Regions from separate parts of the Azonexus sp. MM2026_4 genome, predicted to be linked through region 3. Evidence: predicted binding sites of a transcription regulator. Region 3 holds the regulator's gene; each other region holds the start of a gene.
The links. The regulator HrcA, encoded in region 3, represses chaperone genes, less so after heat shock. The targets are predictions, from matches to a motif close to TNTTAGCACTCNNNGNCNNNGAGTGCTAANA.
Positions count from the first base shown of each region.

Region 1: rpoH (RNA polymerase sigma factor RpoH) is a predicted target of HrcA. The motif match lies at 3,019-3,049, and genes of this name have one in related genera.
Region 2: AC0KWY_RS16775 (co-chaperone GroES) is a predicted target of HrcA. The motif match lies at 3,831-3,861, and genes of this name have one in related genera.

Region 1 is NZ_CM148380.1:2,572,275-2,582,333, forward strand. It holds gene nadA (quinolinate synthase NadA) at 1-104, shown strand, start outside; gene AC0KWY_RS12125 (endonuclease/exonuclease/phosphatase family protein) at 115-870, shown strand; gene clsB (cardiolipin synthase ClsB) at 860-2,062, shown strand; gene gluQRS (tRNA glutamyl-Q(34) synthetase GluQRS) at 2,037-2,969, opposite strand; gene rpoH (RNA polymerase sigma factor RpoH) at 3,082-3,942, shown strand; gene AC0KWY_RS12145 (retention module-containing protein) at 4,136-10,059, shown strand, end outside.
Region 2 is NZ_CM148380.1:3,551,784-3,561,842, forward strand. It holds gene AC0KWY_RS16745 (nucleotidyltransferase domain-containing protein) at 1-445, shown strand, start outside; gene AC0KWY_RS16750 (HEAT repeat domain-containing protein) at 450-1,298, shown strand; gene rtcA (RNA 3'-terminal phosphate cyclase) at 1,322-2,338, shown strand; gene AC0KWY_RS16760 (cold-shock protein) at 2,668-2,871, shown strand; gene AC0KWY_RS16765 (hypothetical protein) at 3,000-3,176, shown strand; gene AC0KWY_RS16770 (hypothetical protein) at 3,285-3,647, shown strand; gene AC0KWY_RS16775 (co-chaperone GroES) at 3,945-4,235, shown strand; gene groL (chaperonin GroEL) at 4,283-5,932, shown strand; gene AC0KWY_RS16785 (DUF485 domain-containing protein) at 6,207-6,524, shown strand; gene actP (cation/acetate symporter ActP) at 6,521-8,203, shown strand; gene AC0KWY_RS16795 (response regulator transcription factor) at 8,416-9,087, shown strand; gene AC0KWY_RS16800 (sensor histidine kinase N-terminal domain-containing protein) at 9,065-10,059, shown strand, end outside.
Region 3 is NZ_CM148380.1:4,065,394-4,075,452, reverse strand. It holds gene fur (ferric iron uptake transcriptional regulator) at 1-444, shown strand, start outside; gene recN (DNA repair protein RecN) at 451-2,121, opposite strand; gene AC0KWY_RS19250 (NAD kinase) at 2,121-3,038, opposite strand; gene hrcA (heat-inducible transcriptional repressor HrcA) at 3,087-4,115, shown strand; gene hemH (ferrochelatase) at 4,123-5,226, shown strand; gene trxC (thioredoxin TrxC) at 5,279-5,722, shown strand; gene AC0KWY_RS19230 (VCBS repeat-containing protein) at 5,776-6,831, shown strand; gene AC0KWY_RS19225 (methyl-accepting chemotaxis protein) at 6,865-8,484, shown strand; gene AC0KWY_RS19220 (protein kinase domain-containing protein) at 8,530-9,888, opposite strand; gene grpE (nucleotide exchange factor GrpE) at 10,042-10,059, shown strand, end outside.

The sequences.
Region 1 (10,059 bases), 1.5 Mb from region 3:
TGGAAAACCTGGCCGACGGCAAGGTCGTCAATCCGATCCGGGTGCCCGAGCACGAGGCCAGGCTGGCCCGTCTGGCGCTCGACCGCATGCTCGCCATTTCCTGACCGGACGCCCATGCCGCAGGCCCTGCACGTCGTCACCTACAACATCCACAAGGGGTTTTCGCAGTTCAACCGGCGGATGATGGTGCACGAACTGCGCGAGCGCCTGCGTCACCTCAACCCCGACCTGGTCTTCCTGCAGGAAGTGCAGGGCCTGCACCTCGGCCATGCCGAGCGCCACGCCGACTGGCCGGACTCGCCGCAGCACGAATTCCTCGCCGAAGACATCTGGCAGGCGGCCTACGGCCGCAACATGATCTACGACCGCGGCCACCACGGCAACGCGATCCTCTCGCGCTTCCCGATCATCGACATCCACAACCAGGACGTCACTCACCTGCAGTTCGAGAAACGCGGCCTGCTGCATTGCCGGATCGAACTGCCCGGCGGCCCGCCAGCCCACTGCGTCTGCGTCCATCTTTCGCTGTTCGGCCATTCGCGCCGCCGCCAGATGGACGCCCTGGCCGATTACCTGGATCGTCTCGACGATCCCGCCGCGCCGCTGATCGTTGCCGGCGATTTCAACGACTGGCGCAGTCGCGCCTGCCAGCAACTGGCCGGCCGCCTCAACCTGCAGGAAGTTTTCTCGCAGGAAGTCGGCGGCCGTCCGGTGCGCAGCTTTCCCGCCGCCATGCCGATGTTCCGGCTCGACCGCATCTACGTGCGCGGCTTTGCCGTCCGCGAAACCAGCGTGCACCACGGCCCGCCGTGGTCGGCAATTTCCGACCACGCCGCGCTGTCGGCGCGACTGACGAGGCATGAGTCCTGACTTCCTGCCCGGCAACCGCCTGACGCTGCTCAACTCCGGGCGCGACTACTTTCCCGCGCTGCTCGCGGCGATCGCCGGCGCGCAGCGGGAAATCTATCTGGAGAGCTATATCTTCGCCGCCGACCCGATCGGCCACGAAGTCGCCTCGGCGCTGTGCGAAGCGGCGCGTCGAGGCGTCGTCGTCAATCTGCTGGTCGACGGTTTCGGCGCCCGCAATTTCGCCGACGACTTCCGGCCGCAACTGGCCGCCGCCGGCGTCCGCGCCTTGTTCTACCGACCGGAGATCCGCCGCTTCCACATGCAGCGCCATCGCCTGCGCCGTCTGCACCGCAAGCTGGCGGTGATCGACGGCATGATCGCCTTCGTCGGCGGCATCAACATCGTCGACGACGACAACGCGCCGGTCGAGATGCGGCCGCGTTACGACTACGCGGTGCGCGTCGAAGGCCCGCTGCTGGCGCCGATCCATCACGCCGTCCGGCGCATGTGGGAAATCGTCACCTGGGTCAACTTCCGCCGCCGCTTCCGCCTGGCACCGCTGCTCCAGCCCTGCTGCACGGCAGCGGGCCGGCAGACCGCCGCCTTCCTGATCCGCGACAACATCCGCCACCGCAACGACATCCTCAACGCCTACATCGACGCGATCGAGGCCGCGCAGGACGAAATCCTCATCGCCAACGCCTATTTCCTGCCCGGCTTCCGTTTCGGTCGCGCCCTCTACGCCGCCGCCCGACGCGGCGTACACATCACCATCCTGCTCCAGGGCAAGACCGACCATCCTCTGATGCGCTACGCCACCCAGGCTCTCTACGCCAGCGCACTGGCCACCGGCATCCGCATCTTCGAATACGAAAAGAGCTTCCTCCACGCCAAGGTTGCGGTCATCGACCGCCACTGGGCGACCGTTGGCTCGTCCAACATCGACCCCTTCAGCCTGCTGCTCGCCAAGGAGGCCAATATCGTCGCCCACGACCGCGCTTTCGCCGAAGAGCTCCACGCCAGCCTGCATGAAGCGATCGGCGATGGCAGCCGCGAACTACGCGCGCAGGACGTCGCTGGCCAGCCCTGGCACTCGCGCTTCCTGCGCTGGCTCAGTTACGGCCTGGTGCGCCTGCTGGTTGGCTTCGCCGGCTACGGCGACCGCCACTGGCGAACCAGCGAACAGGTCAGCCAACAGTCGCCGGAACGCTGATCGCCGGCCCCCGGGGAATCGCGGCAAAGCACCAGTTGGCGAGCGCCCAGGCCCAGACCTCATCCACCTTTGCCGCCGCCAGTTCGGCCGGCGCCGGCTGACCGAGGAAACGCAGCGCCCGCACCAGTTCGGATGCCGCCTGCCCCGCCGCCAGCGCCGGCGCCAAGGTCTGTTTGGACCATTTCTCGCCGGCCGGATTGGTCGCCACCGGCAGATGGGCGTAACCCGGCCGAGGATAACCCAGGCATTGCTGCAGCCATAGTTGCCGCGGCGTCGAGGCGAGCAGGTCGGCGCCGCGCACGATGTCGGTGATGCCCTGGCTGGCATCGTTGACGACCACCGCCAATTGGTAGGCATGAATGCCGTCGGCGCGGCGCAAGACGAAATCGCCGACCTCGTCCGCCAGGTGCTGCTCGACCACACCTTGCAAGCGGTCCGCAAAAGCGAGCACCGCGTCATCCACCCGCAAGCGCCAGGCACGCGCCCCGCCGCCGGAACGTAGCCCATTGCGGCAGGTACCGGGATAGAGGAGACCGCCATCGACCGCCGTCCGGCTCGCGGCCGCGGCGATCTCGCTACGCGAGCAGGCACAGGGATAGACCAGCCCCCGCCCGCGCAGCACGTCCAGTGCCGCCTCGTAAGCGGACAAGCGGCTGCTCTGGTAGAGCACCGGACCGTCCCAGGCGAACCCGCAGGCGTCCAGCGTGCGCAGGATCGCATCGGCGGCGCCGTGCACATTGCGCGGGGTATCGACATCCTCGATGCGCAGCAGCCATTCGCCGCCCCGGCAGCGGGCTTCCAGGCAACTCGCCAGCGCGGCGATCAGCGAACCGAAGTGCAGCGGACCGCTCGGCGACGGCGCGAAACGCCCGCGATACCGCCCGGCGGGCGGCGCGGCAGCACTCATGAACATGGCAGTTGAATTTTGTTACACACGCGCCGGAAACTTGCCCCATACTTAGCACTCTCAGGCAGCGAGTGCTAAAATAGTTCTGTCAGATTACGGAGGATTCTACGCTATGACCCATGCCCTGGCGCTTCCCGTACCCTCGGCCGTCGGCAACATCGATGCCTACATCCAGGTGGCGAACCGCTACCCGATGCTGTCCGAAGCGGAGGAAATCCGGCTGGCCGAGCGCTTCCATAACGATGGCGATGTCGATGCCGCCCGCCAGCTCGTGCTCTCGCATCTGCGTCTGGTCATCTCGATCGCCCGCGGCTACCTTGGCTACGGACTGCCCCATGCCGACCTGATCCAGGAAGGCAACATCGGCCTGATGAAGGCGGTCAAGCGCTTCGACCCGGGCCGCGGTGTCCGTCTGGTTTCGTTCGCGATGCACTGGATCAAGGCCGAGATTCACGAATACATCCTGAAGAACTGGCGACTGGTCAAGGTGGCAACGACCAAGGCCCAGCGCAAGCTGTTCTTCAACCTGCGCAGCATGAAGGCCGATTACGAAGGCGTCGACACCCTTTCCGGCCAGCAGGCAGAGGAAGTCGCCCAGCGCCTCGGCGTCAAGCGCGACGAAGTGGTCGAAATGGAAACCCGCCTCAGCGGTCGCGACCTGGCACTCGAAGGCAACCCGGACGATGGCGATGACTGCTTCGCGCCGATCGACTACCTGGCCGACAGCCGCTACGAACCGACCCGGATGCTCGAGAACAAGGCCCAAGCCCGTCTGCAGGACGAAGGCCTGCACCAGGCGCTGGCCGCCCTCGACCCGCGCAGCCGGCGCATCGTCGAAGCCCGCTGGCTGGCAGATGGCGAAACTGCGACGCTGCACGACCTGGCCGCCGAGTTCGAGGTCTCCGCCGAACGCATCCGGCAGATCGAAGCCAAGGCCTTGCAGAAAATGCGCGGACTGCTGGTAGCGGCCTGACTGCCCCTCCGACGCTGCCGCACCAGAGGCCCATCCCCAACCCGGGATGGGCCTTTTGCATCGGCCGACGACAATCTGCCGCCTCGCCGCCGCAGCCTCATCTAATACCAATGGCGTAGCACCATCGTACGATATCGACATAGTTGACATCGGAATATGATCCCGGCGTACTCATATTCAATGGAGCAATGCCATGTCTGCCGTCATCGCCAGGATTTCCGCCGTTTCCGGTGAAGTTGTCGCCCGTGCCGCCAATGGTGGCGTCCGCCGCCTGAAGAGCGGCGATGCCATTTTCGAAGGCGAAACGATCATCGCCGGCCATGACGGACAGGCCATGCTCAAACTGGCCGACGGCCGCAACGTCTCGGTCGGCCCCGGCGAGTCGGTCAGCGTCGACGCCGAAGTCGCCGCCGTTCATTCCCAGCCCGATGCCGGCAACAGCGCCGTGTTCACCAAGCCGGCCGCGCTCGGCAAGCTGGCCAAACTGGTCAAGTCGGGCGGCAATCTGGACGACGTGATTGATGAGGAAGGCGGAACCGCCGCCGGCAATGCCGGCGATTCCAGCGAGGGCCACTCCTTCGTCGAATTCCAGCGCATCAGCGAAGCCGTCGGCGACGGCAACAGCTACCGCATCGACGCCAACGCGCTCAACTCGCCCGATCTCGAACGCGAACAGCCCGGCATCTTCGACACCACGCCGCCGCCGGTCACCGCCGAACTCGACGCCGGCTCCGACACCGGCATCATTGGCGACGCCATCACCAACGACAACACGCCGACCATCACCGGCACCAGCGAACCCAACGCCACGCTGACCGTCACCTTCCCGGAGACCGGCGAAGTCCTGACCACCGTCGCTGCCGCCGACGGCACCTGGAGCGTGACGCCGACCCAGCCGCTGACCGACGGTCCGCACAAGATCGTCGTCGTTGCCAGCGACGAGGCCGGCAACGAAACGACGACCAACGTCGACCTCACCGTGGACGCGACGCCGATCCCGGCCCCGACCGTCGACATCGTCGAAGACGCCAACAACGACGGCTTCATCAATCGCGCCGAAGCCAGCGGTGAAGCCGACATCCGCGTTTCCTTCGACACCACCAAGGTGGCGGTCGGCGATACCGTCCGCGTCAGCGACGGCATCACCGCCAAGGAAATCGTCGTCAGCGCCGCCGACCTGAGCAACGGTTACGTCAGCACCAGCTTCCCGCTGCCGGCCGACGGCACCCTGCTCAATATCAGCGCCCAGATTTTCGACATCGCCGGCAACCAGTCTCCGGCCGCTACCGACTTGGCCAAGGTCGACCTCAGCGCCCTGCTCGACGTCCAGATCAAGGTCACCGAAGACAGCAACCAGGACGGCACCATCACCGCCGCCGAACTCAACGGCAGCGTCGGCGTCGACATCGTCCTGCCCGTGGACGCGGTGGCCGGCGACCTGGTCACCATCACCGCCACCGGCAACGCCACCCAGACCATCACCCTGAACCAGGCGCAGATCGACGCTCACAAGGTGACCGTCGAACTGACGCCGCCCTCGGTCAAGGGCAGCACGCTGGAAGTGACCGCTCAGGTCACCGATGCCGCCGGCAACAAGTCGGCGATCGCCAGCAAGTCCGTGCTGATCGACGCCGAAGCCCCCAAGCTCAGCGCCCAGCTCGACCCGGCGTCCGACAGCGGCACCAAGGGCGACAACATCACCAGCGACAACACCCCGACCATCAGCGGCGTTACCGACCCGGGCGCCACGGTCACCGTCACCGTGCCGATCACCGGCGAAACACTGACCACCACCGCCGACGACAAGGGCAACTGGCAGGTCACGCTGCTCCAGCCGCTGCCTGACGGCACGATCCCGGTCCAGATCACGGCGACCGACGCGGCGGGCAACCCGACCAGCACGACCCTGCCGCTGGTCATCGACACCACGCAATTCAACGGCCTCGCGGTCTCCCTCCTCGAAGACGAGAACGACGACAAGTTCATCAACCTGAACGAGCTCAAGGACAACGACATCGACGTCCGCGTCGCTCTGCCCAGCGGTGCCGCCGCCGGCGACACGCTGACCGTCACCGCCTCCGGCAACGCCGCCCAGACCGTCACCCTGACCGCCGCCCAGATCGCCGCCGGCCACGTTGACCTCGCCTTCACGCCGACCGCCAACAACACCGACTTCGTCGTCACCGCCGCCATCGCCGATGCCGCCGGCAACGCCGCCGGCCCGGTCAGCGACAACGCCCGCATCCAGCTCTCGGCGCCCGACGCGCCGGTCGTCACCATTACCGAAGACGCCAACGGCGATCGCTGGATCAACGCCGCCGAACTGCAGGGCAGCATCGACGTCAGCGTCGGCCTGCCGAGCACCGCCGCCGCCGGCGACACCCTGATCACCACGGTCAATGGCGTGGCCCAGCCGGAAATCCTCCTCACTGCTGCCGACATCGCCAACCACAGCGTCAGCCTGCCCGGCATCGCCAACCCTGGCGAAGGCGCCACCCTCACCGTCACCGCCCAGATCCGCGACGTCGCCAACAACCTCGGCAGCATCGGCAGCAACGACGCCCGCATCGACACCACCCCGCCCGCCGTCACCGCCCAGCTCGACCCCGCTTCCGACAGCGGCACCAAGGGCGACAACATCACCAACGACAACACCCCGACCATCAGCGGCACCGGCGAACCCGGCGCCAGCATCGTCGTTACCCTCCCCGGCACCGGCGAAATCCTCAAAACCACCGTCACCCCGGGCGGCACCTGGTCGGTCACCCCGCTCCAGCCGCTCGCCGACGGCGCCAATCCGGTCAAGGTCACCGCCACCGACGTCGCCGGCAATTCGACCAGCACCACCGTCGACCTGACCATCGACACCGGCATCCCCAACAACCTGCAGCCGCCCACCGTCCTCATCGTCGAGGACGTCAACGGCGACGGCTACATCAACCGCAGCGAAGCCACCGGCAACGCCGACGTCCGCATCGGCTTCGCCAAGGACCTGGTCAATGTCGGCGATGTCGTCAAGGCATCCGACGGCACCACCACCCGCGACGTCACCATCACCGCCGCCGACAAGGCCAACGGCTTCGTCAGCACCGACTTCCCGCTGCCCGCCGACGGCGCCACCCTCAAGGTCAGCGCCTTCATCGTCGATGCCGCCGGCAATGCCAGCAACACCGGCAGCGCCAGCGCCATCGTCGACCTCACCGAATTCAAGAACCTCACCATCGCCATCCGCGAGGACGAGAACAACGACGGCTTCATCAACCAGGCCGAACTGAAAGACAACGACATCGACGTCCGCGTCACCATCCCGCAGGGCGCCGCCGTCGGCGACACGCTGACCATCACCGCCGTCGGCAACGTCGACCAGGTATTCACCCTGACCGCCGCCCAGATCGCCGCCGGTACCATCGACGTCAAGTTCAACCCGACGTTCAGCAACACCGACTTCAAGGTCACCGCCAGCATCGTCGATGCCGCCGGCAACAGCGCCGGCCCGGTCGACGACAGCGCCCGCATCATCAACACGCCGCCGAGCGAGCCGATCGTCACCATCCTCGAGGATGCCAACAACGACACCTGGATCAACGCCGCCGAACTGCAGGGCAGCATCGACGTCAGCATTGCCCTGCCGGCCACCGCCGTCGCCGGCGACAAGCTGCTGACCACGGTCAATGGCGTCGCCCAGGCGCCGATCGTCATCACCCAGGCCGACATTCTCAAGGGTTCGATCGCCCTGCCCGGCATCGCCAACCCGGGTGAAGGCGTCAAGCTCACCGTCGACGCCCAGATCCAGGACGCCGCCGGCAACATCGGCAAAACCGGGAGCGACAGCGCCACCATCGACACCCGCATCCCCAACGACGGCGATGCGCCGACCGTCACGCTCACCCAGGACAACAACCCCGACGACGGCCTGATCAATACCGCCGAACTCGGTGGCAAGGACAAGCTCGGCGTCAGGATCGAATTCGACGGCAGCAAGGTCGAGGTCGGCGACACCGTTCATGTCACTGACGGCAGCACCACCCAGAAGATCACCATCAGCAGCACCGACAAGGCCAACGGCTACGTCGCCGCCGAATTCCCGGCACCGGCTTCCGGCAACAGCATCAAGGTCGATGCCTGGATCGCTGACCCCGCCGGCAACAAGACCGACACCGGCAGCGACAGCGCCAAGATCGACACCGGCACGCCGAACGACGGCTTGCCGCCGGTCGTCACCATCACCGAAGACACCAACAACGACGGCTTCATCAACCGCGCCGAAGCCAGTGGCAACGCCGACGTCAAGGTCGCCTTCGCCAAGGACAAGGTCGAGGTCGGCGATACCGTCCGCGTCACCGACGGCACCACCAGCAAAGATATCGTCATCACCGCCGCCGACAAGGCCAACGGCTACGTCACCACCGACTTCGCCATGCCTGCCGACGGCACCACGCTGAACGTCTCCGCCTTCCTCTTCGACCCCGCCGGCAACCAGTCCGGCACCGGCACCGACTACGCCAAGGTCGACCTCAGCACCCTGCAGGGCCTCACCCTGACCATCACCGAGGACAGCAACGACGACCGCTTCATCAACGCCTCCGAACTCAAGGGTACCGTCGGTGTTGAAATCGTCCTGCCCAAGGACGCCATCGCCGGCGACCTCATCACCATCAACGCCACCGGTAACGCCACCCAGACCATCACCCTGATCCAGCCGCAGATCGACGCCGGCAAGCTCACCGTCGAGCTCAACGCCCCGCCCAACGGCACCAAGCTCGAGGTTTCCGCCCAGGTCGCCGACGCCGCCGGCAACAAGTCCAACATCGCCAGCGACGACGCCACCATCGCCCTGGTCTCGCCCGACGCGCCCATCGTCAGCATCACCGAGGATGCCAACAACGACGGCTACCTCAACGCCGCCGAACTGCAGGGCAACATCGACGTCAGCATCGAACTGCCGGCCGGCACCAAGGCCGGTCAATCGCTCCTCGTCTCGATCAACGGTGTCGCCCAGGCGCCGATCGTCCTCAGCGCCGCCGACATCGCCAGCGGCAGCCTCAACCTCGACTTCGCCAGCCCCGGCAACGGCCAGCCCATCGAGGTCACTGCCCAGGTCAAGGACTTCGCCGGCAACCTCAGCCCGACCGGCTCCGATTCCGCCCGGGTCGACACCACTGCCTTCTCCGGTCTGGCCATCGCCATCACCGAAGATGCCAATAACGACGGTTACATCAACCTCGCCGAACTCAAGGACAAGGACATCGACGTCCGCGTCACTATCCCGCAGGGCGCCGCCGTCGGCGACACGCTGACCGTCACTGCCGTCGGCAACGTCGACCAGGTGTTCACCCTGACCGCCGCCCAGATCGCCAGCGGCTTCATCGACGTCAAGTTCAACCCAACCCCCGATAACACCGACTTCAAGGTCACCGCCAGCATCGCCGATGCCGCCGGCAATAGCGCCGGCCCGGTTGACGATAGCGCCCGGATGCTCACCAATTCGGAAGGGCGTGCAATCCCCACCATCATCGAAGACATCAACAACGACGGCTGGATCAATGCCGCCGAATTGCAGGGCAACATTGACGTCAGCATCACCCTGCCGGCTACCGTGGTCGCCGGCGACACCCTGCTGACCACCATCAATGGCGTCGCCCAGCCCCCCGTCGTCATCACCCTGGCCGACGTCCTCAAGGGCTCGATCGCCCTGCCCGGCATCGCCAACCCCGGCGATGGCGCCACCCTCAAGGTCGAGACCCAGATCAAGGACGTCGCGGGCAACATCGGCAAGATCGACACCGACAGCGCAACCATCGACACCAGCATCCCCAACGGCGGCAATCCGCCCACCGTCACCATCACCGAGGATGCCAACAACGACGGTTTCATCAACGCCGCCGAACTCAAGGGCAACGTCGACGTCAAGGTTGAATTCGACGGCGCCAAGGTCGCTATCGGCGACACCATCCGCGTCTCCGATGGCACGACTACCCGGGACTTCACCGTCTCCGCCACCGACAAGGCCAACGGCTACATCACCACCGACTTCCCGGCCCCCGCTTCCGGCCAGACCATCACCGTCACCTCGACCATCTTCGATCCCGCCGGCAACACCACCCTGCCCGGCAGCGA
Region 2 (10,059 bases), 510 kb from region 3:
CCGCGAGCTGGCGACACAGTGGTTTTCGCCGCTGCGCGGGCGCTATCACTACCTGTCCATGGCGCACCGCAACTTTCGCGGCTACCTGCAGGGCGACAGCGTGCGCCTGAAAAAGTACCTCTACGTGCTGCGTCCGCTGCTGGCGGCGCAGTGGATCGAGCGCGGCCTCGGTCAGCCGCCGATGCGCTTTGCCGATCTCGCCGAGCGCATGGTGACGGACGCGGCGCTGCTCGATGAAATCAATGCGCTATTGGCAATCAAGATGCGCGCCGGCGAGGCCGAATACAGCCCGCGCTGGCCGCACATCCACGCCTTCATCGAAAGCGAGCTGGCGCGAACCGTGGTCGATGCGAATTACAAGAAACCGGAAGGCGAAGCTGACGAACTTGATGCCTTTCTGAAGCGGACGGTGTTGGCGGTATCTGCTGCTGAAATGCGGAGGTAGCCCCATGAAACGACAATGCCACGGGTTGGCCGACAAAAGCGTTCGCTCGCTGGTCGGCATGGCCTTGCAGGATAGAGAAGAGGATGACGTTTACTGGGAATGCGTCGGAAAACTGCAGCTATATCGCTGCGAAGATCAGGTCGTTTGGATTCGACGCAATTTCAAGAGCCGGAATTGGCGCAAGCGGGTTCTGGCGGTGAATGTCATTTGCCAGTTGGGGCGCCCGCTTAAGGACGGGGTGCCGTGGGAGCCGCTGCAGTTGGAACTGGCTCGGGAAGTTCTTGGGCGGGCATTGCGGGATCAGCATTGGCGGGTGGTTGAGGCTGGGCTTTTCGGTTTGGGGCACCGCGAATTTCCGGAATATTTGCCTGAGATGTTGGTGTATGTCGGTGACCCTAATGAGGAAATACGCTATGCCTTGGCTTTTTCCTTGGGAATGTATCCCCAGCAGGAGGCGACCGAGGGGCTTCTCGAGTTGATGAGGGATACGTCGAGCCTCGTTCGGGACTGGGCGACTTTCGGTTTGGGGAGCCAGAGCGATCAGGATAGCCCGGCAATTCGGGATGGCCTGCTAGTAGCGGCTCATGACAGCGAACCGGAAGTGCGCGGCGAGGCGATGGTTGGCTTGGCCAGAAGAGGCGATGAGCGTGGCAAGACGTTAGTACTGGAGGCGCTTGGCGACGAGTTCCATGGCACTTGGGCCATTGATGCAGCCGGTCACTATGCCGATCCGCAATTCCTGCCCGTATTGGAGCACCTTCGGCAGAACCCGGAGATTGCCGATGCAGCCTATTTTTCAAGCGTGCTTGCCGATGCGATTCAGGCTTGTTCTGAATCGTCCAACGGTACATAACAACGACAATGAAGCAGAACAACATGGAATGGATAGAACTCGACGGTTCACGCGGTGAGGGCGGGGGTCAGATTTTGCGGACGGCCTTGAGCCTGTCGATGATTACCGGCATCCCTTTTGCCATCGAGCGCATTCGCGCCGGGCGCAAGAAGCCGGGCTTGCTGCGTCAGCATCTGACGGCCGTGCAGGCGGCGGCCGCGGTGTGCGGGGCGCAGGTGGAAGGGGCGACGGCGGGCTCGTCGCAACTGCGCTTCCACCCGGGGCCGATCCGGGGTGGGGATTACGCCTTCGCCATCGGCTCCGCCGGTAGCTGCACCCTGGTGCTGCAGACGGTGTTGCCGGCGCTGTGGTTCGCCGACGGACCGAGCACGCTGCGGGTCAGCGGCGGTACCCACAACCCGGCGGCGCCGCCGGCCGATTTCCTCATTCACTGCTGGCAGCCGCTGCTGCAGCGCATGGGCGTGACGCTGGAGGTCCAGTTGCTGCGCCACGGTTTCTACCCGGCGGGCGGCGGCGAGGTGCTGGCGTCCACGGCGCCGGTCACGGCCTGGCAGCCCTTGCAACTGGAGGCGCGTGGCGAGTTGCGGCGCACCCGTGCCATCGGTGTGGTTTCCGGTGTGCCGGTTGATGTCGCCAAGCGCGAGATGCAGCGGGCCGCAAGTTCATTGGGGCCGTTGGACGAGGAGTTGCGGGTGCTGCCGAGTAATGAGGGGCCGGGCAATGTTCTGATGGTGGCGCTGGAGTATCCGGAACTGACCGAGCTGTTTTCCGCCTGCGGCGAACGCGGGCTTGCGGGCGAGGCCGTCGCCGACCGCGTCGCCCGCGAAGCCCGTCTGTATCGGGACAGTGGTGCGGCGCTCGGCGAGCATCTGGCGGACCAGTTGCTTCTGCCGATTGCTCTGGCGGGGCAGGGGCGTTTCACCACGACTGTGGCTTCCTCGCATCTTCGGAGCAATTGCGAGGTTATCGAGACCTTCCTTTCCACGAACTTCCTGATCGAGGAAATCGGGAATCACGTGCGGGTCAGTCTGCCGCGTTAGCTTGTCCGCCGGGCCGCTCCCATCGCCGTCGCTGATCGTCAGCGGCACGTTCCCCGTGCGCGATCAGCGTTGCCTGGACGACCGGGGGCGCGGCAAACCTGCTCCCGTCGTCTGCGGTGAACACGCCGGCGGCGATAGAAATTTCAAATATAGTTTGCCGTGGGAATCAATGACGCGTATTGTGCACCGCAGCGATTTCTAGTTGTGTTGTTATTTTGTTGGTCTAGTACCCGCAGTTCTGCGGCGCCATTCCCCCACTGTCACCTCGCCCCCTTGATCTCGCCCCAACCAGGGGCTTTGCGCCCCGTTAATTTTCGGAGATTCAAGATATGGCAACAGGTAGCGTCAAGTGGTTTAACGATTCCAAGGGTTTTGGCTTCATTACGCCGGAAGGCGGCGGCGAAGATCTCTTCGCGCATTTCTCGGCAATTCAATCGAACGGTTTCAAGACCTTGGCTGAAGGCCAGCGGGTGAGTTTCGACATCACCAACGGCCCCAAGGGTAAGCAAGCCAGCAACATTCAGATCGCCTGATCCTTCAGACGCTCTCTCAGGCAGCCGCTCGACGCGGTTGCCCGCCCCCTTCGTGCCGGAAGATATTGCCGGCCAGGGGCGCCCGGATCGGCGACCGCCGATTCCCGGGCAAACCTTGAAAAGATCAAATGAATTTAGAAAAACAACGCGCGGAAGCCGAACGGCTTTGCGCCGAATCGGGTATTTCCGTCCTGCCGTATGGGAATGCCTGGTGGCTGCTGGGCCGGGGTGTCAATCACGTGGTGGGCGAACTGGCAGGACTTTCCCAAACCGATCTGCAGCGCTATCAGCCGACCCGGCGCTGACGCCGAAGTCTCGCCAGTCCTGCCTCCGGATCGGTCGGTTCACCGGCTGTCCGGCTTTCCAGGCGACGGCCCCGGCGCCGTCTTTTCCCGAAATCCAAGGAGCACGCCATGAGCAACGCCATTCAGCGAACCGAACTCAAGACTTTTTACTACACGCCCGTTCATTGCCCCTTCTGCGGCACCCGGGTCATGGGTGCCGATCCGCAGGACGAGACGCGCATTACCGCCTGTCTCCATACGTTGTTCATCGCGCATGACACGGCTTTCGAGTATCGCGCCGAACGCTTCGACCGGAACCTCAATCTCCACGGCTTGAGCGAAAGGGAAGTTGAAGAGCGATGGCTCGGGGAGGAGGGGGGCGTCGATGGCCTCACCAACCAGGTGACCCTGGCTGATGCGATCAAGGTCGCCGCCTACGCGCCGGCACCGTCGGCCTACGGTTCCTACTACGGGTTCGCGCCGGTCGAATGAGCCGTGCCTGACCGGCGCCGCCGCTCGTCTGCTGCGGCAAGATCGGCTGGCGTCGGCAGGAAGCGGGGTCTTTCCGGGCGGGGGCTCAGCGCTTGAGCGCTGGGCTCCTTTGTCTTTCCGGTGAGCGATCAGCGACAACAAAAAATCTGTCGGACTCTTGAAATGCCGGCAGTGCGTCCCTATTATTAGCACTCGCCAGCGAGGAGTGCTAACAGCGGCACGCGCCGGTCCCGGGTCCGCAATTGTTGCGTCCGGCCAATTTCCCGTTCCAAGAACAATATTTCAGGAGTGATATCTATGAACATCCGTCCCCTGCATGACCGCGTGATCGTCAAGCGCGTCGAAGCCGAGCGCACCACCGCTTCCGGTATCGTCATCCCCGATTCCGCCGGCGAGAAGCCGGATCAGGGCGAAGTGCTGGCTGTCGGTCCGGGCAAGCGCGACGACGCCGGCAAGTACCTCGTTCCCGACGTCAAGGTCGGCGACCGCGTGCTGTTCGGCAAGTACGCCGGCCAGGCGGTCAAGGTCGATGGTCAGGAAGTCCTGGTCATGCGCGAAGAAGACATCATGGGCGTGCTGCAGAAGTAATCCTGCGCTCGACTCTCTCTACAGAACAATTTTCAGGAGCTAGATAAATGGCAGCCAAAGAAGTCAAATTCGGTGATTCCGCCCGCGCCCGCATGGTCGATGGCATCAACATCCTGGCCGACGCGGTCAAGGTGACGCTCGGTCCGAAGGGCCGCAATGTGGTTCTGGAACGTTCCTTCGGCGGCCCGACGGTCACCAAGGACGGCGTTTCCGTGGCCAAGGAAATCGAACTGAAGGACAAGTTCGCCAACATGGGCGCCCAGATGGTCAAGGAAGTCGCTTCCAAGACCTCCGACATCGCCGGTGACGGCACCACCACCGCCACCGTGCTGGCCCAGGCGATCGTCCGCGAAGGCATGAAGTACGTTGCCGCCGGCATGAATCCGATGGATCTGAAGCGCGGCATCGACAAGGCCGTCGCCGCCACCATCGAAGAACTGAAGCAGATCTCCAAGCCGTGCACGACGACCAAGGAAATCGCCCAGGTCGGTTCGATCTCCGCCAACTCCGACGCCGACATCGGCGAAATCATCGCCAACGCGATGGAAAAGGTCGGCAAGGAAGGCGTCATCACCGTTGAAGACGGCAAGTCCCTGGCCAACGAACTCGACGTCGTCGAAGGCATGCAGTTCGACCGCGGCTACCTGTCGCCGTACTTCATCAACAACCAGGACAAGCAGATCGCCCTGCTCGACAACCCGTTCGTCCTGCTCTTCGACAAGAAGATCTCCAACATCCGCGACCTGCTGCCGGTGCTGGAACAAGTTGCCAAGGCTTCCCGCCCGCTGCTGATCATCGCCGAAGACGTCGATGGCGAAGCGCTGGCCACCCTGGTGGTGAACAACATCCGCGGCATCCTGAAGACCGTCGCCGTCAAGGCTCCGGGCTTCGGCGACCGGCGCAAGGCCATGCTCGAAGACATCGCCATCCTGACCGGCGGTACCGTCATCTCCGAAGAGACCGGTCTGTCCCTGGAAAAGGCCACCCTGAAGGATCTGGGTCAAGCCAAGCGCGTTGAAATCGCCAAGGAAAACACCACCCTGATCGACGGTGCCGGCGATGCTGCTTCGATCGAAGCCCGCGTCAAGCAGATCCGCGTGCAGATCGAGGAAGCCACTTCCGATTACGACCGCGAAAAGCTGCAGGAACGTGTTGCCAAGCTGGCCGGCGGCGTTGCCGTGATCAAGGTCGGTGCCGCCACCGAAGTCGAAATGAAGGAAAAGAAGGCCCGTGTCGAAGATGCGCTGCACGCCACCCGTGCCGCCGTTGAAGAAGGCATCGTTCCCGGCGGCGGCGTCGCGCTGCTGCGTGCCCGTGCCGCGGTCAAGACCCTGAAGGGTGAAAACCACGACCAGGACGCCGGCATCAAGCTGATCCTCAAGGCGATCGAAGCCCCGTTGCGCGAAATCGTCGCCAACGCCGGCGACGAGCCGTCCGTGGTGGTCGACAAGGTCGTTCGCGGCAAGGGTAACTACGGTTACAACGCCGCTTCCGGCGAGTACGGCGACATGGTCGAAATGGGCGTCCTCGACCCGACCAAGGTGACCCGCACCGCGCTGCAGAACGCCGCCTCCGTGGCCGGCCTGATGCTCACCACCGAGTGCATGGTTGCCGAACTGGCCGAAGACAAGCCGGCCGGCGGCATGCCCGACATGGGTGGCATGGGCGGCATGGGCGGTATGGGCATGGGCATGTAATACATGTCCGCCTGAGCGTCGCTCAAGGAAGTACAGAACACCCGGCTGCGGCCGGGTGTTTTTTTTGCCGCTTTCCGCGGCTGTGAGCCATCCCGCTGAAGCGTTTCGGTGGCTTGCAAGGCCTCGCTGCGGGCCGCCATCGGCGTTTTCTGGCGGCCACGGGTGGGGCGCCGGAGGCGGCTCGACGGCCGCTTTTGCGGCGTCGCAACAAAACCCGTAATGCGCTATTCTTGCGCCCTTCGCTTTAGCAGGCCGGGGGGTCGGGGAGGTTTCGATGCAAAAGCATGCCGCGAGTTGTGCGCTGGTTCGGGAGAACCCGCGTTTCCGGTCGCTGCTCAGGCGACGCAATCGTTATGCCTTTTCTCTGGCGGGTTTGATCATGCTCGCCTACTTCGCCTTCATCCTGGGCGTCGCCTTTCAGCCGGACTGGATCGCCCGGCCGCTGGCACGCGGCATGACGGCCAACGTCGGCATCCTCTTCGGCCTCGGCGTGATCGCCCTGACCGTGCTGGTGACCGTGCTCTACGTGCGCCGGGCCAATCGGGAGTTCGACCCGGAGGCGCTGGAAATCCGGCGCCAGGCGTTGAAATGACGCCGGGCCTCCGCTTCCTGGTGCTGGCCGTGGCCAGCCTCGTGCTGGCCGGCGCTGCCGTTGCCATGCCGTCGATCGACATCGGTCTGCGGCAGACGACCAACTGGTCGGCGATCAGCACCTTCTTCGTCGTCGTCGGCCTGACCTTGTGGATGACCCGGCTGGCGACGGCGCGCAGTCGGGCCTCGGCCAACCTCTATACGCCGGGCGGCGGCATCTCGGGCTTCCAGAACGGCCTGGCGATCGCCGGCGATTACATGTCGGCGGCGTCCTTCCTCGGCATTTCCGGGCTGGTTTTCGCCAGCGGTTTCGACGGCCTGGTCTTCTCCGTCGGCTGGCTCGTCGGCTGGCCGGTGGTGACCTTCCTGATGGCCGAACGCTTGCGCAACCTCGGCAAATTCACCTTCGCCGATGTCGCCGCCTACCGCTTCGCGCAGAAACCGGTGCGCAGCCTGGCGGCGGTCGGGTCGCTGGTGGTCGTGCTGTTCTACCTGATCGCCCAGATGGTCGGCGCCGGGCAGCTGGTCAAGGTGCTGTTCGGGCTGGAATATACCTACGCGGTGGTCCTGGTCGGCGCCCTGATGACGCTTTACGTGCTGTTCGGCGGCATGATCTCGACCACCTGGGTGCTGATCAACAAGGCGGTCCTGCTGCTCGTTGGTACCACGCTGCTGGCGCTGCTTGTCCTCTACCGCGCCGATTTCAATCCGGACGCGCTGTTTTCCCGGGCGACCGACCTGCATCGCCTGAAGGATGCGCTGATGGCGCCCGGCGGTTTGATCAAGGACCCGGTGTCGGCGCTTTCCGTCGGCATGGCGCTGATGTTCGGCACCGCCGGCCTGCCGCACATCCTGATGCGCTTCTTCACCGTCGCCGACGCCCGCGAGGCGCGCAAGTCGGTGGCCTGGGCGACGATGTGGATCGGCTATTTCTACGTCCTCACCTTCATCATCGGCTTCGGCGCCATCGTCGCGTTGATCGGTCATCCGGGGCAGCATTTCGTCGGCGGCCGGGTTTCCGGCGGCCTGCTGGGCGGCGCCAACATGGCCGCCATCCACCTGGCCGGCGTGCTGGGCGGCGACCTCTTTCTCGGCTTCATCGCCGCCGTCGCCTTCACCACCATCCTCGCCGTCGTCGCCGGCCTGACCTTGTCCGGCGCCTCGGCGGTATCGCACGACCTGTACGCGACGGTGCTGCGCAAGGGGGCGGTGAGCTCGGAACAGGAGCGGCGGGTGTCCAAGCTGTCCACCTTCGTGCTCGGCGTCGTTGCCGTGTTGCTGGGCATCGTTTTCGGGCGGCAGAACGTCGCCTATATCGTGATGCTGGCGTTCTCGGTCGCCTGTTCGGTGAATTTTCCGGTGCTGGCGATGGCGGTGCTGTGGAAAGACTGCACGACGCGCGGTGCTACCGTCGGCGGTTTTCTCGGGCTCTTCAGCGCGGTGGTGCTGACCGTGCTGTCGCCGGTGGTCTGGGAGAGCGTGCTGCGTCATCCAGTCGGTTCGGCGCCGTTTCCGTATGCGTCGCCGGCGATCGTCTCGATGCCGCTGGCCTTCCTGGCGATCTGGCTGATTTCGCAGTTCGACCGTTCGCCGCAGGCGGCGCGCGAACGCGCCTTGTTCCCGGATCAACTGATCCGCTCGGAAACCGGCATTGGTGCGTCGGCGGCCCGCTCGCACTGAGCCGAGCGAGTCCCCGGAAAACGCCGATGCGTTTTCTTTGTTAGACTTGACGAGTTCCGGGAAAAAGAAGGTAGGGGGTTGCCCAGTGCAGGTCGGGCCTACCCCCTGAGCCCAGGATGAACCTGAAGCTCCGAGACCATAAAAGGAGAACAGCCCGTGCAGGTTACTACAATTCGCTTACAAAATGCTTACGTCGCCAGGGGGGCTGCATCATGCGTATCCTGATTGCCGAGGACGATACGATCATCGCCGACGGACTCTGCCGTTCGTTGCGTCAGGCCGGTTATGCGGTCGATTGGGCGGCCAACGGGCATGACGCAGATACCGCCTTGCTCACGGTTTCCTACGATCTGCTGATCCTCGACCTCGGCCTGCCCAAGCTTTCCGGTCTCGAAGTGCTGAAGCGCCTGCGGGCGCGCAATTCGCAACTGCCGGTCCTGATCCTGACCGCGCTTGACGGCACGCACGACCGGGTCAAGGGGCTCGATCTGGGCGCCGACGACTACATGGTCAAGCCGTTCGAGCTGGCCGAGCTGGAAGCCCGTGTCCGGGCGCTGACCCGGCGTTCGTCGGGGACGGCGCCGACCATCCTGTGCGGTGCGCTGAGCTTCGACCAGGTTGGCCGGGTGGCGCAGATCGACGGTGTGCCGCTCGAACTCTCGGCGCGCGAGATCGGCCTGCTCGAGGTCTTGCTCAGCCGGATGGGGCGCCTGGTCAGCAAGGATCAACTGGTCGATCACCTGTGCGGCTGGGGCGAAGAAGTCAGCCACAACGCGATCGAGGTGTACGTCCACCGCCTGCGCAAGAAGCTGGAGTCCGGCGGGGTCAAGATCGCCACTGTTCGCGGCCTGGGTTACTGTCTTGAGCGACCGCAAGGCGAATGACGCCGGGCGGGCCGGCACGCCCTCGCCGGAGGCCGAGCGCTCGCTGTTCGGCGAGATTCTCGACTGGATGCTGGCGCCGCTGCTCTTCGTCTGGCCGCTGAGCATCGCCTTCACGCATTACTTCGCCAACAACGTCGCCAATTTTCCGTATGACCAGTCGCTGCGCGAACTGGTTGCCACGCTCAGTCGCCAGGTGCAGTACGTCGACGACAAGCCGGTGGTCGCGCTGCACGCCTCGACCCGGGCGCTGCTGCGTGCCGACGAGATCGACAGTGTCTATTTCCACGTCGTCGACGAGAACCGCAAGCTGCTGGTCGGCGACCGCGAACTGCCGATTCCGGAAGGGACCGGCAAGGGCAACCTGGTGCCCGGCGAAGTCTATTTCCGCGACCTCGAGTTCAACGGCCAGGAACTGCGCATCGCCTATTCCTACCTGCTCGATCCGCAACGGCCGGACAAGCACTGGCTGCTGGTCGAGGTTGCCGAGACCACCGAGAAGCGTACCCAGCTTGCCAACCGCATCGTCGCCAGCGTCATCCTGCCGCAGTTCATCATCATCCCGCTCGCCGTCATGCTGGTCTGGTTTGGCCTGTCGCGCGGTCTGCGACCGCTGACCCGGCTGCGCCACACGATCGAGGACCGCGATCCCGGCGATCTCTCGCCGATCGCCACGCGCCGGGTTCCAGAGGAACTGGAGCCGCTGGTCGAGGCCTTCAACGAGATGCTCGAACGCATGAAGCGCAACGTCGAAGCGCAGCAGCGTTTCGTCGCCGATGCTGCGCACCAGATGCGCACGCCGCTCACCGGCCTCAAGACGCAGGCCCAGTTTGCCGCCCGCGAAACCGATCCGGCCGCCTTGCGGCACGCTTTGCGCCAGATCGCCACCGGCGTCGACCGCGCCGGCCGCCTGGTCAACCAGTTGCTGACGCTGGCTCGTACCGAGGGCGGTGAGCTGAGCCAGCAGCAGCATGC
Region 3 (10,059 bases):
CCGCAGAGCCTCAAAAGCATCGGCCTGAAAGCCACTTTCCCGCGCCTCAAGATCCTGGAGCTGTTCGAAAAGGGCACGATGCGGCACATGACGGCGGAAGATGTCTATCGCATGCTCATCGCGGAAAACATGGACATCGGTCTGGCGACGGTTTACCGGGTGCTGACCCAGTTCGAGCAGGCCGGCCTGCTCGAGCGCCATTTCTTCGAAGCCGGCAAGGCGGTCTTCGAAATCAACCACGGCAAGCACCACGACCACCTGGTCTGTGTCGAATGCGGCCGGGTCGAAGAGTTCTACGATCCCGAAATCGAACGCCGGCAGAAGCTGATTGCCGAAGAGCGCGGTTTCAAGATCCAGGACCACGCGCTTTACATCTACGGCGTCTGCAGCCATCACCAGGCCAATCCCGGGCAGCAAGCGGACGAGTCCGAGGCCAGCGAATAAGCCGCGTCAGCGCGGCTGCTCGGCGCCAACCCGCAGCATTTCGCGGGCATGCTCCAGGGTGATCCCGGTCAGTTCGACACCGCCCAGCATGCGGGCGATCTCGCCCACCCGCCCTTCGCCGTCGAGCGGCTGAATTGCCGACCGGGTGACGCCATCGCGCGTCGTCTTGCTGACCTGCCACTGCCAGTCGGCCTGCGCGGCGACCTGGGCAAGGTGGGTAACGCACAGCACCTGGCGCTCTGCGCCCAGTTCGCGCAGCAAACGGCCGACGATCTCGGCAACACCACCGCCGATGCCGACATCGACCTCGTCGAAGATCAGCGTCGGCACGCTGGCCGAACGCGAAGTCAACACCTGGATGGCCAGGCTGATGCGCGACAGTTCGCCGCCGGAAGCCACCTTGGCCAGCGGTTTGGCCTCGTTGCCGGCGAGACCGCCAATGCGGAATTCGACCTGTTCGAGACCGTAGATTGCCGGGTTTTCCAGCGCCGGCAGGGCAATTTCGAAACGCCCGGAGGACAGCGCCAGGCGGCGCATGATCTCGCTCACCCGTTCGCCCATGTCGGCGGCCACCGCCTGCCGTCCAGCCGACAAACGCTGCGCCAGCGTCCGGTAAGCGGCTTGCGCCGTCTCCGCCGCCGCGCGTAGCGCGTTGACGTCGGCAGCGGCGGCCAGTGCGGCCAGACGCTGCTGCCAGCCGCCAAGCAGTGCCGGCAATTCCGGCGGCGCCACGCGGTGCCGGCGGGCCTGGGCGAGAATCGCCTCGATCCGCCGCTCGGTCTCCGCCAGGCGCCCGGGATCGAGATCGACCCGGTCGGCGTAGCGGCGCAACGTTGATACCGCGTCGGCCAGTTCGGCCTGCATCGAGGCCAACACGCCGGCGACGTCGGCCAGCGCCGGATCGAAGGCGGCCAGGTCGGCGAGCCGCGTCGCCACCTGGTCGATCTGCCGCTCGCAGGCGGCATCGTCGTCGGCCAGCACGGCGAGCGCGAACTGGGCGCCTTCGATCAGGCTGGCGGCATGGGCCAGGCGGCGATGCTCGCCTTCGAGCGTCTCCCATTCGTCGGCGGTGAAGGCCAGCGCCGCCAGTTCGCCAACCTGCCATTCGAGCTGTTCGCGTTCGCGCTGCAGCGCCTGTACGCCATCATTCGCCGCCTGCCAGGCCTGTTCGGCATCGCGCCAGGTTTTCCAGGCGGCAGCGACCTCGCGCCCCAGGTCGAGCAGGCCGCCGTGACTGTCGAGCAACTGACGCTGGGCATCGGCCCGCAACAAGGACTGATGGGCGTGCTGTCCGTGGATGTCGACCAGCCATTCGCCGACTTCGCGCAACTGCTGGACGGTGGCCGGCGAGCCGTTGATCCAGGCGCGCGAGCGGCCATTGGCATCGACCACGCGGCGCAGCAGCAGGTCCTCGCTGGCATCGAGGCCGTTCTCGTCGAGCCAGGCAGTCACCGCCGGCAGGCCGGCGATGTCGAAGGTGGCGGCGATTTCCGCCTTGTCGCAGCCGGCACGGACGACGCCGGCATCGCCGCGCTCGCCGAGCGCCAGCGCCAGGGCATCGATCAGGATGGATTTGCCGGCGCCGGTTTCGCCGGTCAGCGCGCCGAAACCGGCGGCGAACTCCAGCTCCAGCCGGTCGACGATGACGAAGTCGCGCAGGGTCAGGTGGCGCAGCATCAGGTCCCCTTCGGCCGCTCGCTCCACTGCAGCTTCTGGCGCAGCATCGCGAAATAGCTGTAGCCGGGCGGGTGCAGGAAGCAGATGGTGTGCTCCGAGCGGTACAGGCGGACGCTGTCGCCGGGCTGCAGGTCGAGGGTCAATTGGCCGTCGAAGTGCACGCGCGGCTCGTCGGCGCGGACGATGCGCAGTTCGATGTCGGCACTGTCGTTGACGATCACCGGCCGGTTGGTCAGCGCGTGCGGGCACAGCGGCACCAGTGCGATGCCGGTCAGCGTCGGATGCAGGATGGGACCGCCGGCGGACAGCGAATAGGCGGTCGAGCCGGTCGGCGTGGACACGATCAAGCCGTCGGAACGCAGGTTGTAGATGAATTCGCCGTCGATGAACAACTCGAACTCGATCATCCGGCCGATCGCCCCCTTGTCGACGACGACGTCGTTGAGCGCCACGTTGCTCGCCAGCTCCTTGCCGTCGCGTACCACCTCGGCCGCCAGCAGCATGCGGTTCTCGCGCGTGAAGCGGCCGTCGAGCAGATCGTCCATGCAACTGAGCATGTCGTCGCGGGCGATGTCGGTCATGAAGCCGAGACGCCCCTGGTTGACGCCGACCAGCGGTACGCAGTAGCGGGCCAGCCGGCGCGCCGCGTTGAGCATGGTGCCGTCGCCGCCGAGGACGATGGCGGCGTCGGCGTGGGCGCCGATGTCGTTGAAGCCGCAGGTGACCCAGCGCGCCAGATCGACCCGCTTGCCGATGTGCTCGGCGGTCTCGCGCTCGACGAAGACCGAGACGCCGCGCTCGTGCAGGTACTCGGCCAGGCGGCGCAGCGACTCGGCGATTTCCGGGCTGTGATATTTGCCGACCAGGGCGATCGTGCGGGGATGACGGAGGCGGTTCATGGGAGCGAATTCTTGCATAAAAAACGCCTTGCCGTGCCGCCGCCGCTTTTCGGTAGAATCGACGGCATGCTTGATGATCGCTCGCGCACCCTGCTCAAGACCCTGGTCGAACACTACATTGCCGACGGGCAACCGGTCGGCTCGCGCGCCTTGTCGAAATTCTCCGGACTCGAACTGTCGCCGGCCACCATCCGCAACGTCATGGCCGACCTCGAGGAAGCCGGTTTCGTCGCCAGCCCGCACACCTCGGCCGGCCGCATCCCGACCGCCCGCGGCTACCGCCTGTTCGTCGACAACCTGCTCACCGTGCAGCCGCTCGAAGCGCACCAGCGCGGCGCGATCGAAGACGCGCTGCACGGGTTGCCGTCGAAGCAGATCATCGCCAACGCCTCGCAACTGCTCTCCAGCCTGACTCATTTCGCCGGCGTCGTCATCGCCCCCCGGCGCACCGCCAACCGCATCCGGCAGATCGAGTTCCTCAGCCTGTCGGACAAGCGCATCCTGCTCATCATCGTCACCGCCGACGGCGACGTGCAGAACCGCATCCTCAATTGCGACCGCGCCTACTCGCCGAGCGAACTGACCAGCGCCGCCAATTACCTGAACCAGAATTTCACCGGGCTCGACTTCGAGCAGATCCGCCAGCGCCTCGCCGGCGAGATCCAGCAACTGCGCGACGACATCAAGCCGCTGATGGCGCTGGCCCTGGAGGCCGGCGACGCCGCGCTGAGCGAAAGCGCCCAGCCCTATGTGATCAGCGGCGAAAGAAATCTGCTCGATGTCGAGGAACTGTCGTCGAACATGAAGCGCCTGCGCGAATTGTTCGACCTCTTCGAGCAGCGCTCCAGCCTGATCCGCCTGCTCGACGTTTCCAGCCGCGCCGAAGGCGTCAAGATCTTCATCGGCGGCGAATCCGGCATCGCCACCCTCGACGAATGCAGCGTCATCGCCGCCCCCTATACCGTGGACGGCCAGGTGGTCGGCTCGCTCGGCGTCATCGGCCCGACCCGGATGGCCTACGAACGCGTCATCCCGATCGTCGACATCACCGCCCGCCTGCTCTCCTCGGCACTCTCCCACAAGAACGACAACTGACGCCCCGATGCCAAAATTCCAGCCCGAACCGCCGTACCGCCACGGCAGCCCGCGCGGCACCGCCGTCGTCCTGGTCAATCTGGGCACCCCTGACGCCGCGACGGCGCCGGCGCTGCGCCGCTACCTCGGGCAGTTCCTCGCCGACCCGCGCGTCGTCGAGATTCCGCGCCTCGTCTGGTGGCCCATCCTCAACGGCATCATCCTCAACACGCGGCCGAAAAAATCCGCCGCCAAATACGCCAGCGTCTGGACCCGCGACGGTTCGCCGCTGCGGGTGTACACCGAACGCCAGGCCAAGCTGCTGCAGGGGCAACTGGGCGAACGCGGCCACCGCGTCAGCGTCGCCTGGGCGATGCGTTACGGGCAGCCCTCCGTCGGCAGCGTGCTCGACCGCCTGAAGGCCGCCGGCCACGAGCGCATCCTGATCGTCCCGATGTACCCGCAATACGCCGCCAGCACCACCGCCACCGTCGTCGACGAGGCCGCCCGCTGGCTGCTGCAGACCCGCAACCAGCCGGAAATGCGCTTCCTGCGCCACTACCACGACGACGCCGGCTATCTGGCGGCGCTCGAAGCCTCGGTGCGCAAGCACTGGCAGCAGGTCGGCCGGCCCGCCGCCGGCGACCGCCTGCTGATCAGCTTCCACGGCCTGCCCAAACGCTCGCTGGATCTCGGCGACCCCTACTTCTGCGAATGCCACAAGACCGGCCGTCTGCTCGCCGAACATCTCGGCCTCGCTGCCGAGCAATACCTGATCACCTTCCAGTCGCGTTTCGGCAAGGCCGAATGGCTGCAGCCGTACACGGCGCCGACCCTGGAAGCCTGGGGCAAGGCCGGCGTGCGCCGGGTCGACGTGATCTGCCCGGGCTTCTCCGCCGACTGCCTGGAGACGCTGGAAGAAATCGCCCAGGAAGGCCGCGCCGACTTCCTCAAGGCCGGCGGCAAGGAATACCACTACATCCCGGCGCTCAACGACGCGCCGGACTGGATCGCCGCCCTCGCCGACATCACCGAGAACCACCTCGCCGGCTGGAACACGCGCGGCGAACCGGATGCCGCCAGCCTCGCCACGGAAGCCAGCGAAGCCCGGCGCTTCGGCGCGCCCTCTTGAAATCGCGGGCGGCGCCCGCATATCAGAGATTACTGATAAAACGGAGCCCGTCATGAGCGAATCCCTGCACCTCGTCTGCCCGCATTGCGCGGCGGTGAACCGTCTGCCTGCCGCCAGGCTTGCCGCCGGTCCGAACTGCGGCCAGTGCAAGCAGCCCCTGTTCACCGGCGAGCCGCTGGAAGTCGATGGCGCCAGTTTCGAGCGCCACCTGCAACGCAGCGAACTGCCGCTGGTCGTCGATTTCTGGGCGCCCTGGTGCGGCCCCTGCCGGATGATGGCGCCGAATTTCCACCAGGCGGCAATCGACCTCGAACCGGCCGCCCGCTTCCTCAAGGTGAACACCGAGGAAGAGCAGGGCCTCGCTGGCCGTTTCAACATCCGCAGCATCCCGACCCTGGCCGTCTTCCGCAACGGCCGCGAGATCGCCCGGCAAAGCGGCGCGCTCGACCTCGCCTCGCTCAAGCGTTGGCTGCAACCCCACCTGATGGCGCTTTAGTTTTCTCCGGCGGCCGCCGTTAACAACAAGGTAACCAGACACCGGAGGCCGCCATGAAAATCGCCAGCAGCGAACTGCAATTCACCGCCTCGCATAGCAGCGCGCAATCGCGCGAAGTTCAGGAATCGCTGAAGATGTGGAGCGGCCCGCAACGACCGGATTTCGAAAACCGTGGCCGCGGCAACGCCGGCGGCGAGCGCGTCGTCCTCTCCGATGCCGGCAAGGCGGCAGCGGCAGCCGACAGCGCCGCACCGGTTGACGAAAGCCTGGACGAGGATCCGAAGACCCTGCTGATCCGCCTGATGCTGGAAATGATGACCGGCAGGTCGGTACGCACGATCAGCGCCGGCGAACTGGCCGGCAAACCCGCGCAGACCCCGGTGCAAGCCCCGCCGGCGGCGGCTGCCAACGGCGGCCGACCGGCCAATGCCGGCTTCGGCATCGAGTACGACTACCGCGAATCGTACAGCGAGAGCGAAAGCACCAGCTTCGCCGCCAACGGCGTGGTGAAGACCGCCGACGGCCAGGAAATCCGCTTCAACCTGCAGTTGCAGATGTCGCGCAGCTACCAGGAAGAGACTTCGGTCAGCCTGCGCCTTGGCGATGCGGCAAAGCCGGTCGATCCGCTGGTCCTCAACTTCGCCGGCAACGCTGCCGATCTGCTCGACCAGCGTTTCAGCTTCGACCTCGACGCCGACGCCGACGGCAGCAACGAACAGATTGCCCAACTCGCCAGCGGCAGCGCCTACCTCAGCTTCGACCGCAATCAGGACGGCCGGATCAACGACGGCAGCGAACTGTTCGGCCCCGCAAGCGGCGACGGCTTCGCCGAACTGGCGGCGCTCGACGACGACGGCAACGGCTGGATCGACGAGAACGATGCCGCGTTCACCGAACTCAGCCTGTGGCAACCCGGCGCCGAAGGCGACGGCGAACTGCAATCGCTGAGCGAAGCCGGGGTCGGCGCCATCGCGCTGGCCCAGGTTGCCACCCCGTTCGAACTCAATGACAGCAGCAACCAGTCGCTCGGCAGAATTCGCAATTCAGGAATATTTTTGCAAGAGAATGGCGGCGCTGGCACAATTCAGCAAATCGACCTCAGCGTCTGAAAAGCTTTCCATAGCACCACCAAAGGCCCGCACATGCTCCGTTTTGCCGACTTGAAGATCTGGGTCCGACTGACTGCCGCCATCTGGCTTGTCCTTGCCGTGATCTGGGCTGGCGCAATCGTCTGGACGACCAACGTCAATCGCGATACCGCGATCAAGCAAGCCAAGGAATTCTCGCAAAGCATCCACGAAATGACGATGGCCGGGCTGACCGGCATGATGATCACCGGCACGGTCGGCCAGCGCGAAGTCTTTCTCGACCAGATCAAGCAGTTGTCGGTGATCCGCGACCTGCATGTCGCCCGCAGCGACGCCGTGGTCAAGCTCTACGGCCCGGACACCAAGAGCACGCGCGACCTCGATGCGCTCGAACAGCAGGTGATGAAGGAAGGCAAACCCTATGTCTCGGTGGAAAACGAGAACGGCAGTTCCTTCCTGCGCGTGATCAACCCGACCAACGCCTCGAAGAATTATCTCGGCAAGGATTGCGTCGTCTGCCACCAGGTTCCCGAAGGCACGGTGCTCGGTCTGGTCAGCATGAAGGTGTCGCTCGACTCGGTCGAATCCGATGTCGCCAGCTTCCGCCTGAAGATCGCTGGCGCCGCGATCGGCGCGCTGGGTGCGCTGCTGCTGATCATCTACTTCCTGACCAACCACTTCGTCACCAAGCCGCTCGAGCAACTGCGCCACGGGCTGAGCGACATCGCCCGCGGCGAAGGCGACCTGACCCGTCGCCTGCCGGTCAACGGCAATGACGAAGTCGGCCAGTCGTCGCATGTCTTCAACCAGATGATGGACAATTTCCAGCAACTGGTCAGCCAGGTCCGCGATTCCGCCAGCCAGGTCTCCCGGCGCGTCGCCGCCCTCACCGAAAACGCCGACCGGGTGGCGCAAAGCTCACGCCAGCAGAACGAAAAATCGAACGACGCCGCATCGGCAGTCGAGCAGCTGGTGTCGAGCATCTCCGAAATCGCCCGCAGCGCCGAACACGTCCAGCAGCAGTCGCAGGAAAGCCTGGCCCGCGCCAACGAAGGCAACCGCAACCTGCAGACCCTGCTCGGCGAAATGAACGTCGTCGAACGGGCGGTCAAGGAAATGGCCGACTCGGTGAACAACTTCGTGCGCAATACCGAATCGATCACGCTGATGACGCGCGAGGTCAAGGACATCGCCGAACAGACCAACCTGCTCGCCCTCAACGCCGCCATCGAGGCCGCGCGCGCCGGCGAACAGGGGCGCGGCTTCGCCGTCGTCGCCGACGAAGTGCGCAAGCTGGCCGAAAAATCCTCACACTCGGCGAGCGAGATCGACCGCATCACCGCCAGCCTGAGCGCCCAATCGGTGGCGGTCCGGCGCAGCATCGAGGAAGGCATGCACCACCTGGAAACCAGTCAGGCGGCAGTCAACTCGGTGTCCAGCGTATTGCAGGCCGCCAACGGCTCGGTTGCCGAAGTCGGCCACGGTCTCGACACCATCGCTCAGGCCACCGACCAGCAGCGGCGCGTTTCCGGCGATGTCGAATCGAGCATCGAAGCGATCGCCGGCATGGCCCGCGACAACACCGGCACCGTCGAACAGACCGCCGGCGCCGCCCACGACCTGCGCCGCCTGGCCGAAGGCCTGGCCAACCTGGTCGGCCGCTTCAAGGTCTGAGTCAAGAAAAGCACCAGCAACAACGCCGCCCACGGGCGGCGTTGTTCATTCCGGCGCCAGCTCCAGCGTCACCCCACCATACGATCTGCCACCGTAGTGCCCGCTACCCGTATCGACCGCGGGCTGACCGACGCTGGCAGCAATCTTGTTGACCTCGCGTAGACGGTGGATCAGGCGGGCAAGCAGCGCATCGCGCATGCGCCCCATCAGTTCTTCCGACGACAAGGCCAGCGCCGACGCATTGACCTCGAGGAACAGGGTCGGCTCCAGGGTCACCACCGTGGCGTGACGCAAGTCGCTCGACGGATGCAGGAAGGCTACCTCGCCGACCGGTTCGCCGACGCCAAGACGGCATAGCGCCTTGCCGCCCAGCGAAACCTCGACGCTGCCGGCAAGAATGATGCCGAACAGGCGACTGTTGCTGCCCTCGGTGATCAAGCGGACATTCGCCGCCACCTGCCGCCACAGGGAAACGCGCAGGACCTCCCAGAGTTCGATGTTCTCGAACTCGGTAAAGAACTCGACACGGCGCAACTGCTCGAAGTGCTGCATGTCGTGCTCGGTCTCGTCCTCTTCCAGGATCTTGTAGCGCACCGCCGAAAGGTCCTTGGCCATTTCAGCGCCATTGCGGTAACGGCTGTAGAGGTCCTTTTCCAGCGCCTTGCGCAGGATCGCGTCGAGCCCCTCGGGAAGCGCCGGATTGAGCGCGCTGACCGCCGGCGGATCGGTATTGACGATCTTGTACACCAGCGTCGCCTGGTTGTTGGCGCGGAAGGGAAGACGCCCGGTCAGCAACTGGAACATGACGACGCCGAGCGAATAGAGGTCGGTCTTCTGGTTGAGCGGGTAACCCTTGATCTGTTCCGGCGACATGTAGGCCGGCGAACCGACCCCCATGATGAAGGTCGAGTCGCGGTCGAGGTCCTTGTTCAGATTGAGGGCCAGCCCGAAATCGGCGATCTTCGGCTCGTCGTCGGCAGCGACCATGATGTTGGCCGGCTTGATGTCGCGGTGGATGATGCCTTGCCGGAAAGCCGAGTCGAGGGCCATGCAGCACTTGAAGATGATGCTGACCACCCGGTGCAGCGGCAGCAGCTTGTCGATCCGGCAATGCTGCTCGAGACTGAAGCCGTTGACGTACTCCATCGCCAGATAGGCGAATTCATCCTCGACCACTGCGTCATAGACCCGCACGATGTTCGGGTGATCGAGCCGCCGGGAGACCATGCCCTCGTTCTGAAACAGCTTGCGCATGCGCCGCGACATGGCGGCGCAATCCTGGCCGAAACGGATGACCTTGACCGCAATCTGGCGCGCATTATCGGGGTCGTCACAAAGATAGACCGTGGCGGTCGCCCCCTTGCCGAGCTCGCGGATGACGCGGTATTTGCCTATCGTTTCCATGACATTGAGATCGGATGAATTCCTTGTTGGCGATGCTAGCACGCCGCCGCTCATAACAAAGCAAACAAATGTGAAGCAAAAAGTTGGCGGCCTGCCCTTGAAATGCCATTTTCCATCCCCATCTGCCTGATCGGTTTATTGGAGAAAATGCGCATGTCTAACGAGGAAAAA